One region of the Shewanella baltica genome, then DNA from elsewhere that is predicted to be linked to it. Evidence: predicted binding sites of a transcription regulator. Region 1 holds the regulator's gene; each other region holds the start of a gene.
The links. The regulator LexA, encoded in region 1, represses DNA repair genes until DNA is damaged. The targets are predictions, from matches to a motif close to TACTGTATNNNNATACAGTA.
Positions count from the first base shown of each region.

Region 1 (3,286 bases):
GCCAGGGGTCATGTTGAACCGCATGTCCGCGGCGGCCAACGGTGGTGCGAATAACACCACGAGTAAACAATACAACAATTGCTTCACAAGACTTCTCCTCTGCCAATTGCGAATAGCAACTACAAAGAAGAGCAACACAGTAAGTCTCAACTCTATGCAAACTCTTCAGTTCCCAAAAAAGCTTTTTTGACTTCAACGTGCGTTGGCGGCTGTTACTTTTAATTAAGTATTATTACTGCTGGTATTAGCCACGCTGGCACATACGACTGAAATAAATCTGTTCTCTATTTTTAGTGGCATTTTGAACGCGATAACGGCTCGATTTATTTGCCACGTGCGGCGATATATCATCGCCGACTAAACCAACCATACTTGCTGTTTAAATATTGATCAAGATCACTTATTTATCTAATTGTCTGAAAAATTGCCAAAAAAAAGCCTCACATTCATAGGCGAGGCGGCTTTCAAGGTAAAAAATTAAATGAATATTTAATGCACAGCGCTAAAAAAAGATTGTTGGCCGAAGAGGCTACCTTGCTCAATGCGTACGTCGCCATGTAAGTGACTGTTTACGTCTTCTAGCACTATGCCCATGGCGCGGGCACTTTTAGCGACAATTTGCAGGCGACGATTATCGCGTGCATCCAATGATTGGGTCCAAGTAATAACCGCACTGGACGTACCACTTGTTAAGGCTTTTTCCATCGCCCACAGGGTTTCCACTTCATCTTTCGCGTGCACCAGCAAGACTCTATCCATACGCACGCCAGCGTTGGCGAGCATTTGTTTGTAGCCAATACTCGGCGGGTTGATGAGCACTAACCAACGGCCCTGTTGGCTTAACTGGGCGAGTTGCGCGCTCAGATGGATTAATTCTTGGCGACCTTGAGTCTTAGTTGGCATGCAGGCGATAGGTGCATGGTGCCAGTCATAGTCGGCATCACGTACTTCATCGAGCCACAAGCCCGGATGGCGGGGTGCATTGCCAAGTAGTTTGTTCATAGCCAATCTCCATTACGGATCACACCGACGGCGAGTCCTTCAATTGTTAAACTTTGATAGCCTAAATCCACTTTAATCGGTGAATAGTCTTCATTTTCGGCGTGTAGATAGACCACATTACCTTTTTTTTCGAAACGTTTAACAGTGACATCGTCGTCGACTCTAGCGACAACCACTTGACCATTTCTAGCTTGTTGTACTTTATGAACTGCCAGCAAATCTCCTTCGAGAATGCCAATATTCTTCATGCTGTCGCCTTTAACCCGCAGTAAAAAATCGGCGGCGGGATGGAACATGCTGGGGTCGACTTGGTAGTACTGTTCAACATGTTCTTGGGCGAGAATAGGTTCGCCAGCGGCTACTTGACCGATAAGCGGTAAACCTGTTTCAGTTACTTCTTCGACTTCCGCAGTCAGACGAATGCCCCGCGATGTGCCTGGCATGATCTCAATGCAGCCCTTTTTCGCCAACGCTTTAAGATGCTCTTCAGCCGCATTGGCGCTCTTAAAACCTAAACGGGTCGCGATTTCTGCCCGAGTGGGTGGCATGCCAGTATCGGCAATATTTCGTTTAATTAGCTCTAAAATTTCAGCTTGGCGTGGCGTCAAAGGTCTCATGGTGTTTCCTGTTTTTCTATACAGTTACTGTTAGTATATACAGTATTATTTGCAGCGCAAGTATTAACCACTTTTTAGCTATGTTGGAGAGAATTAGCGAATATTACCCATAGTCTGGTATTCTACCGGGCTAGTAAACGTACTTAATTGCATAAGAATAATGCCTAAACACGACTCTCTTTGGTTGAAATCATTACGCTGGATCCAAAAACACTTAGTGCACACTATTGTTGTGCCTCAGGATCCCTTTGCCGATCTTAATCTGGATGCCTCCAGACCCCTTGCTTATGTGATGAAAACGGAATCGCTGAGTGACATCGCTGCTCTGAGCGAAATAACGGCTAAGTTAGGACTACCGAGCCCCTATGAGCCTTTAGTGGCAAATGGTGTGATTGCGCCTCGGGTTGTCTGCCTTCAAGGGCGTAAGCCGCTGTTTGGCGAGCGTGCCGGTAACGAGCCTTTCCTCGAATGCTTTATGCGTTTGTTGGCCGTGCATAAGGAACGCCCTGAATTAGACATTCAACTGGTGCCTGTGAGCCTGTATTGGGGCCGCACGCCAGGGAAAGAAGACGACACTATGAAGGCGGCTGTGTTTGAGCGGGAAAACCCGACTTGGCTGCGCAAGTGCTTGATGATTTTGTTTTTAGGTCGACATAATTTCGTACAGTTTTCAAATGCGGTATCCCTGCGATACATGGCAGACGAACACGGCACTGACATGGGGATTGCCCATAAATTAGCGCGGGTCGCGCGGGTGCATTTCCGTCGTCAACGTAAGGTGATGACAGGGCCTGTGCTGCCAAATCGCCAAGCACTGTTTCATTCGCTGCTCAAATCTGAGTCGTTGCGTAAAGCGATTCAAGAAGAAGCGGCCAACAAAAAGATTTCTGAGACCCAAGCGCGCGAGACGGCTATTGAGTACCTTGATGAAATCGCTGCAGATTACTCAGATAGCTTAGTGCGTATTGCTGAGCGTTTCTTAACTTGGTTGTGGAACAAGCTTTACAGCGGGATCAACATTAAAGGCGCCGAGCAAGTTCGCCAGTTGCACCATGATGGCCACGAGATTGTCTATGTGCCTTGCCATCGCAGCCACATGGATTACCTGCTGTTATCGTATATTTTGTATTATCAAGGCATGGTTCCGCCGCACATTGCAGCCGGTATTAACCTCAACTTCTGGCCCGCTGGACCTATGTTCCGTCGCGGTGGTGCCTTCTTTATCCGCCGTAGTTTTAATGGCAACAAGCTGTATACCGCAGTATTCCGTGAGTATTTAGATCAACTGTTTGCGAAAGGTTATTCGGTGGAATATTTCTCCGAAGGCGGCCGCTCACGTACCGGTCGTCTATTGGCGCCAAAAACCGGCATGATTGCTATGACGATGAACAGCGTGCTGCGCGGTATCGAGCGTCCAGTCACACTAGTGCCTGTGTATTTAGGCTATGACCATGTGATGGAAGTGGCGACTTACCATAAAGAGTTAAGTGGTAAGAAAAAGAAAAAAGAATCTGTGTGGCAGGTGTTTGGTGCGATTCGCAAACTTGGTAATTTCGGCCAAGGTTATGTGAACTTTGGCGAGCCGATTACTCTGCAAAACTTCTTAAATGAGCGCGCGCCAAACTGGCGTACTGAGTTGGCCGATGATCCTGAGCAAAAACCAAGCT
Region 1 is NZ_UGYM01000002.1:4,613,602-4,616,887, reverse strand. It holds gene coxB (cytochrome c oxidase subunit II) at 1-87, opposite strand, end outside; gene DYH48_RS20645 (cell division inhibitor SulA) at 490-1,002, opposite strand; gene lexA (transcriptional repressor LexA) at 999-1,619, opposite strand; gene plsB (glycerol-3-phosphate 1-O-acyltransferase PlsB) at 1,780-3,286, shown strand, end outside.

Region 2 (3,286 bases), 1.9 Mb from region 1:
CGTGAATGTGCGCGGCTTAATGCTGAAATTGAGCGGCTGCAAAAACTAGATATATCTAAAAGTGGTGATGCCAATGGTCTGTGACATTTGTAGTGCTAATAAGCCAACTACGCCCCTAAGTGGACAATATCAAACCGCTGACATTAAAGAGGTTTGCCAAGAGTGTTTGTCTGATATCACTAAGCAGCACGATAAGATCAGAACCCATTGCATTGGGCTGATCCCGCTATTTTTTAAGCGCTATGTAAAGCTATACAGGTTTAATAAGCGAGGTGGCAAGTGATTGCCACCTATATCGCGGGGCCAATAAGTGGCAATGTCGAGACCAATAAGCTGGCGTTCTTTAGCGCAGCAGAGGAACTGGCCGCAACGGGTAGAGTAGTGTTGCACTCTGCAGGGTTGCCAGTTGGGCTCACTGAACCCCAGTACATGGATATTTGTTACGCCATGATTCGCGCCTGCAGTGAGATAGTGATGTTGCCCGGTTGGCGCAAATCAGATGGCGCCACCGCCGAGTATTACTACGCCAAGAAGATTGGGCTGAGGATTGTGTTAGTTCCAACTGGAATAGAAATAGGGATGAGTTTAGTTTGTTGATAGCTGAAAAATTAGATTAAAGAGTAGCAATATGCTAAATATTGTGACTATTTTTCTAGTTGAACATAAGGTAATCATGAATTTAGCAGTAAAGGAAATTGTAGAAATTTATACTTCTAATCCTAATTATAGGGCTGAAGTTATCGATTCTCTTGGGTATGCGGGTGGTGATGATGCCGTTGAAGCTATTATGCGTATCTATGCACTTCATCCTAATTTTATAGAAGCAGTTCTAAAAGCTTTAGGGAGAGCAGGTGGTGATAAAGCGGTACAATCCATAATGAGTATTTATCGAATACACCCTAACTTTAGGGCGAAAGTTTTGGAGGCCTTAGGGCAAGCAGGAAGAGGCTGTAAATAAACTTCGATAGTTAGCTCTATCTAATGTAATTAAATCTTTGAGAGCTAATATTGATAGTCACTGAGGATTAGACATGTAGACATTATCAATGTTTAGTGACGTCAATAATCAGTTAACTGATAACTAAATCATTCAAAATTTGCTAACTACAACTCAAGCGCTATAATCACTGTAATTATATACAGTGATTTGGTGCTTTTATGCGTGTTTTGCCCTTTATAGCTTTACCAGCACACGCTGGGGTTCATGGCTTTGAAAGCCCTGCAGCAGAATACACACAGCTCGGTTTAAGTCTGGACGAGCTTTTAGTGCAACATCCTAGCGCTACTTACATTGGTATAGCGCAGGGGGATTCGATGCAAGGTGTTGGCATATTTGACGGTGACGTACTCATTGTGGACAGGCATGTTACAGCTCAACAAGGTAACGTTATCGTTGCAACGCTGAACGGCGAGTTCGTGTGTAAAATCTATGATAAAGCCAGAAAAATGCTTCTATCTTCTAATGAACAACAGCAAGCCGTTGAGGTTAAAGATTACGATGACTTCCGTATTGAAGGGGTTGTAACTCGGTCTGTTAGGTTGCACACCCATTGTTCTATATTGGCGTCACAACTATGTATGCCTTAGTTGACGCTAACTCATTTTACTGCAGTGCAGAGCAAGTCTTTCGACCAGATTGGCGCGGTAAGCCAATGATCGTTCTAAGCAACAATGATGGATGTATCGTTGCCGCGAATAGACAAGCAAAAGAAGCTGGTATACCTAAATTTGCGCCTTACTTTCAAGTAAGAGACCAGTGTCAGAAACTCGGTGTTATTGCTTGTTCTTCAAATTACGAGCTGTACGCCGACCTATCGTCCAAGATGATGGAAATTATTGGTCGGTTTGCACCGGATCAGCATGTGTATTCCATCGATGAAAGCTTTCTGTCATTCAAGCATTGTTATCCGGCAATTAAGTGCCTAAAGACACAAGGACAGTTAATCCGCCGTGCAGTATGGAAAGAGGCTCGCTTACCTGTATGTGTTGGCATTGCTGCTAGCCTAACGCTGGCAAAAATTGCCAACCATGCAGCTAAAAAAATACCGGGTTATAGCGGTGTTTGCGTCATTGATAATGAGGTAGAACGGTTAGCAATTTTAAAACAAACACCCGTTGGCGACGTATGGGGAATTGGTCGGCGGATTAGTAAAAAGCTTGAGTTAATGAGCATCAACACCGCTCTTGATCTTGCTAAAATGCCAGCAGGACTTGCGAGAAAACAATTCAGCATTGAGATTGAACGCACAGTGCGCGAACTCAATGGGCAGGAATGTAAACAATGGGACCAAGCCAGAGCGGATAAACAACAGATATTCTCCACCCGATCAGTTGGCGAAAGGATTATTGATTTTGATTCACTCCTGCAGGCATTGAGTAAACATGTCGCAATTGCCGCATCCAAGGCAAGGGCGCAAGGCTCAAGTTGTAAATCAATGCTACTGTTCGCCAGCAATTCTCCTTACGACGAACATCCTGCAAGTTTTAAATCTATTGTTCACTTCCCCTGTGCTACTAACTGCACTGTCGAAATGACCAGAGCGATGACAGCTGCTGCACCTAAATTATTTAGAGAAGGTGTGAGATATTACAAGATCGGCATTGGGCTCATTAATCTAAGTTGTGATAAGTATCAGCAATTCGACTTATTTAACGCGCCGAAAGCAGATCCAGCTTTGATGCAAACACTTGATGGCATTAACTTACGCTATGGTCGTGATACCTTGTTCTTAGCCGCTCAGGGTATCGAACAAAAGTGGGCAATGCGGCGTGAGCTACTGACGCCACAGTACACTACCAAGTGGGGCTGTTTGCCTAGAATAAAGTGTTGAAGTTAATCTTAAAAACATGGTGTAAATATGAATAATATTGAAGCATTTAATTTGGCTGTAAAAGAAATTCTAGGAGTATGCTATGAGGGATTTCCTAGGCCTGTATGTGTGAATCATTACTACATTGCAGGAAAAGTATCAGAATACTTTTCTGAATTTCAGTTTGATAATGAAAGCTCTATGGAGCTTCATAAATTATGTCGTTCAACAGCCGATTGGCTTGAAAAGGCAGATTATATATGGGCGGAACATAAAACTGCCCAAGAATTTGGCTCAGTAACTTTAACGCCTAAGGCGTTTGAATTATTAAATTTAATACCTGAATCCCTAAAATCTAGCGAGTCGTTAGGGAGTATACTGATCGGTGGAGTAAAAGAAACTAGCAAGGCTGGAGCTTTAGCTGCAATCCGAGTCCTTCTATCTGAAGGCGTTAAATTAGCTATTAAGTCGGCAAC
Region 2 is NZ_UGYM01000002.1:2,741,348-2,744,633, reverse strand. It holds gene DYH48_RS12400 (DUF4406 domain-containing protein) at 280-597, shown strand; gene DYH48_RS12395 (HEAT repeat domain-containing protein) at 629-958, shown strand; gene DYH48_RS12390 (LexA family protein) at 1,159-1,587, shown strand; gene DYH48_RS12385 (Y-family DNA polymerase) at 1,575-2,831, shown strand; gene DYH48_RS12380 (OmpA family protein) at 2,859-3,286, shown strand, end outside.
Region 2: the regulator LexA is predicted to act here: its motif matches at 1,126-1,145, upstream of DYH48_RS12390 (LexA family protein).

Region 3 (3,286 bases), 3.7 Mb from region 1:
ATGATAGCTAAATTGGCATAATAGTTAACATGGCCAACAACTAACCCTTAGCTTTTGATTTCGCATTTTTCTGATTGAAGCTTGATTGAAGGGATTAGCTGAACATCCCTTATCTCTTATCCCTTTTCTGTTTGATTCTACTATTGCAGCAGTTCCCTTGCGTTCGCTAGGGTATTGCTAGTGATAGTATCGCCACCTAATAGTCTTGCAAGCTCTTGAATACGTTGCTCACGATCGAGCGACTTCATTGTGGTCTCAGTACTGCCCGCCTTATTAAACTTATCGACGAACATGTGTTGATGACCATTGCCCGCAACTTGCGGCAAGTGAGTCACGCACAGTACTTGGGTCGATTCCCCTAAGCTGCGTAACATGCGGCCAACCACTGCGGCTGTGGGGCCGGAAATCCCGACATCCACCTCATCGAAAATCAATGTCGGCGTGGCAACTTTCTTCGCGGTAATGACTTGGATCCCTAAGCCTATCCGTGAAAGTTCACCGCCAGATGCGACTTTCGAAATCGGTTGTAAAGGTTGGCCAGGGTTAGTGGTGACCATAAATTCGATATTGTCACTGCCGTTGGCTGACATTTGCTCTGGGTGGAAATTGACTTCGATAGTAAATTTACCCTTAGGCATATTCAGTTCGTGGATTGACTGAGTCACGAGTTTGTCGAGTTCTTTGGCATATCTAGCGCGGCTTTGGCTGAGTTTTTGTGCGTTGCTAAGGTAAGCGGCTCTACTGGCATCGACCTGTAGTTGAATTTCTTCGAGCTTGCTTTCGTCACTGTCTAAGGTGCTCAGTTCTGCTTTTAATGCTAGATGATGTTCGGCCAGTTTATTCGGGCTAACATGGTGCTTACGCGCCAGTTGCATGGCTTTTGATAGCCGTTCTTCTAAATAGGCAAAGTGGGTTGGATCGAGTTCAAGCTTACTCAAATAGTGCTGTAATTCGCCTGCGCTTTCTTGCACTTGGATTAAGGCATCATTGAGCATAGTGCTGATATTGCTTAATGCAGGATCGTAGTTTTGCAGATCTTCGGCGAGGGAAACTACTCGATTAAGCAGCGACTCTATATTGTTCTCTTCGCCTTCAGTGAGTATATCTAGACTCGCCTGACAGGTATCAATCAACTCAGTGCCATTGGCAAGACGTTTGTGCTCTTGCTCAATTTCATCGAACTCATCGACTTTAAGATCAAACTCATCGAGTTCTTCTACTTGATATTGCACTAATTGCTTACGGGCAATACGTTCATGCTGGGAGGCTTCGAGTTGTTTTAGATCGGCCTCAATTTGCTTGCAGCGTTGAAAGCTGGCGGCAACCGTATCGATAAGTAATCTGTGGTTGGCATAACTGTCGAGCAAGGTGAGTTGATGTTCACTTTTTAACATTGCATGGTGCGCATGTTGACCGTGAATACCGATAAGCAACTGACCCAGTAATTTGAGCTGCGTCAGTGGCACTGGATTACCATTGATGTAGGCGCGCGAGCGGCCATCGCTACCAATAGTTCGACGTAGGATGCACTCATCATCGAGTTCAAGATCGTTATCTTCTAACCAACGTTTTGCCAGTGGAATATCATCCAAGGAAAAGCGGGCGCTGACCTCGGTTTTATTGGCTCCTGGGCGAACACTGCTGGCATCGGCGCGATTGCCTAGGCACAGGCCTAGCGCATCGATGGCGATCGATTTACCCGCACCGGTTTCACCTGTGATGCTGGTCATACCGGGGCGAAAATCCAGTTCTAAAAAACGGACGATTGCGAAGTTATTAATGCTGAGTTGGCAAAGCATAGTGAATTCCTGTCGAAAAACATACCAAACCACTGTATTGATAAACAGTATATACTGATTTTATATACAGTAAAGTGGCTTGGGTAAATAATCGGCATTATCGGCAGTAAATATTTTTAATTGACTGATTATGCATGGGTTCTTACTAAGCTTTCTAAGATAGGCAAACTAAAAAAAGTGACTAAGGTGCCAAATAGAATGCCCTGAGCACTGGTTGAAGCTTGAGTGTTATAGCGCTGGGCGAGCAAGTACACGCTAGCAGCTGTGGGTAGTGCGCTCAAGATCACGCCCATGATCAGGTAGTCACCGCTTACACCAAAACGGTTAAGCATAAAGTAGACGAGTGCCGGTTGGACAACTAGCTTGAAGAGGTTGATAAGGCTCAGTTCGATAAAATTCTTGGGGCTAAATACGCTGCTATCTTTCTGGTAGCGCATCGCTTTGGCGAGCACCATGCCGATGGCAAACAGCGCGCACGGGCTTGAGGTATTGCCAATTTGCTGGATCATTAGCGCCAGCCCAGAAGGCAGTTTTATCTCTAGCGCCGAAATGCCGACGCCAATCAAGCTACCAATAACGATAGGGTTTTTACCGACCGCCATCATCATTATGACTAAGGCGTGGTGTTGTCTTTGGGTGTTAGTGGCCAGTTCCATCGAGACTAAGGCGACGGCAAACATCAGCACGGATAATAAGCTGGCAATAGCGGCGGCAACTAAGGCACTTTGCTGCTGCGGGAATAAGATGATAAGCAGTGGAATACCAATAAATGCCGTATTACCAAAGGTGGCATTAAGGGCTCGAATAGCGGCAACCGCATGCTGTTTAGGGTTAGCAAGCAGCGAGAGCCCAAGGCAGACAAGATAAGTAATCGCCATAGCCGTGCTGTAGCCCGCAATGAATCCCCATTGCAAAATTTCATCAATCGGTTGCTGGGCGAGGGCGATAAGCATGATCGCAGGGAACGCAATATAGTACACATACTGGTTTAGCACTTGATCCGTATCGACGGGCAAGAGTTTCAATTTTTGCACTAGTGTGCCGAGCAACATGATCCCGAAGACGGCAAACAGAGGGGTTAAAATGGTCATTTCCCTCACTCATCCTTACGATTAAATTTGAATAAACTCAGCCACCACCGTTATTTCTACTATCGCTCTGATTTTAGGTGGGCGCTTGCCTTTTTTATGTCACGTTAGAACCAGAACTAGCGCCAGCGCAGTAAAACTCGCCACAAAATAACATATCATTTCAGTCTAAGGCTATTGCGCTATGGTCGTATAAGTGGATTAATTGATGTTTAAAACACAACGACTTAGCGTACGCTGTGATTGTTGATGACTTTATATAGTGCCTAAAGTGGGCAGCTAGAACAGAATTAGGACATGCAATGAGTGATGATTTAGGCGCTGAACTACAACTTGTCTATCTTTTTGTGCATTTAGTCAATGCGGGCAGTTTTTCACAGGCGGCGAAGGAGCTTGATA
Region 3 is NZ_UGYM01000002.1:929,640-932,925, forward strand. It holds gene recN (DNA repair protein RecN) at 141-1,799, opposite strand; gene DYH48_RS04125 (AEC family transporter) at 1,928-2,890, opposite strand; gene DYH48_RS04130 (LysR family transcriptional regulator) at 3,190-3,286, shown strand, end outside.
Region 3: the regulator LexA is predicted to act here: its motif matches at 1,830-1,849, upstream of recN (DNA repair protein RecN).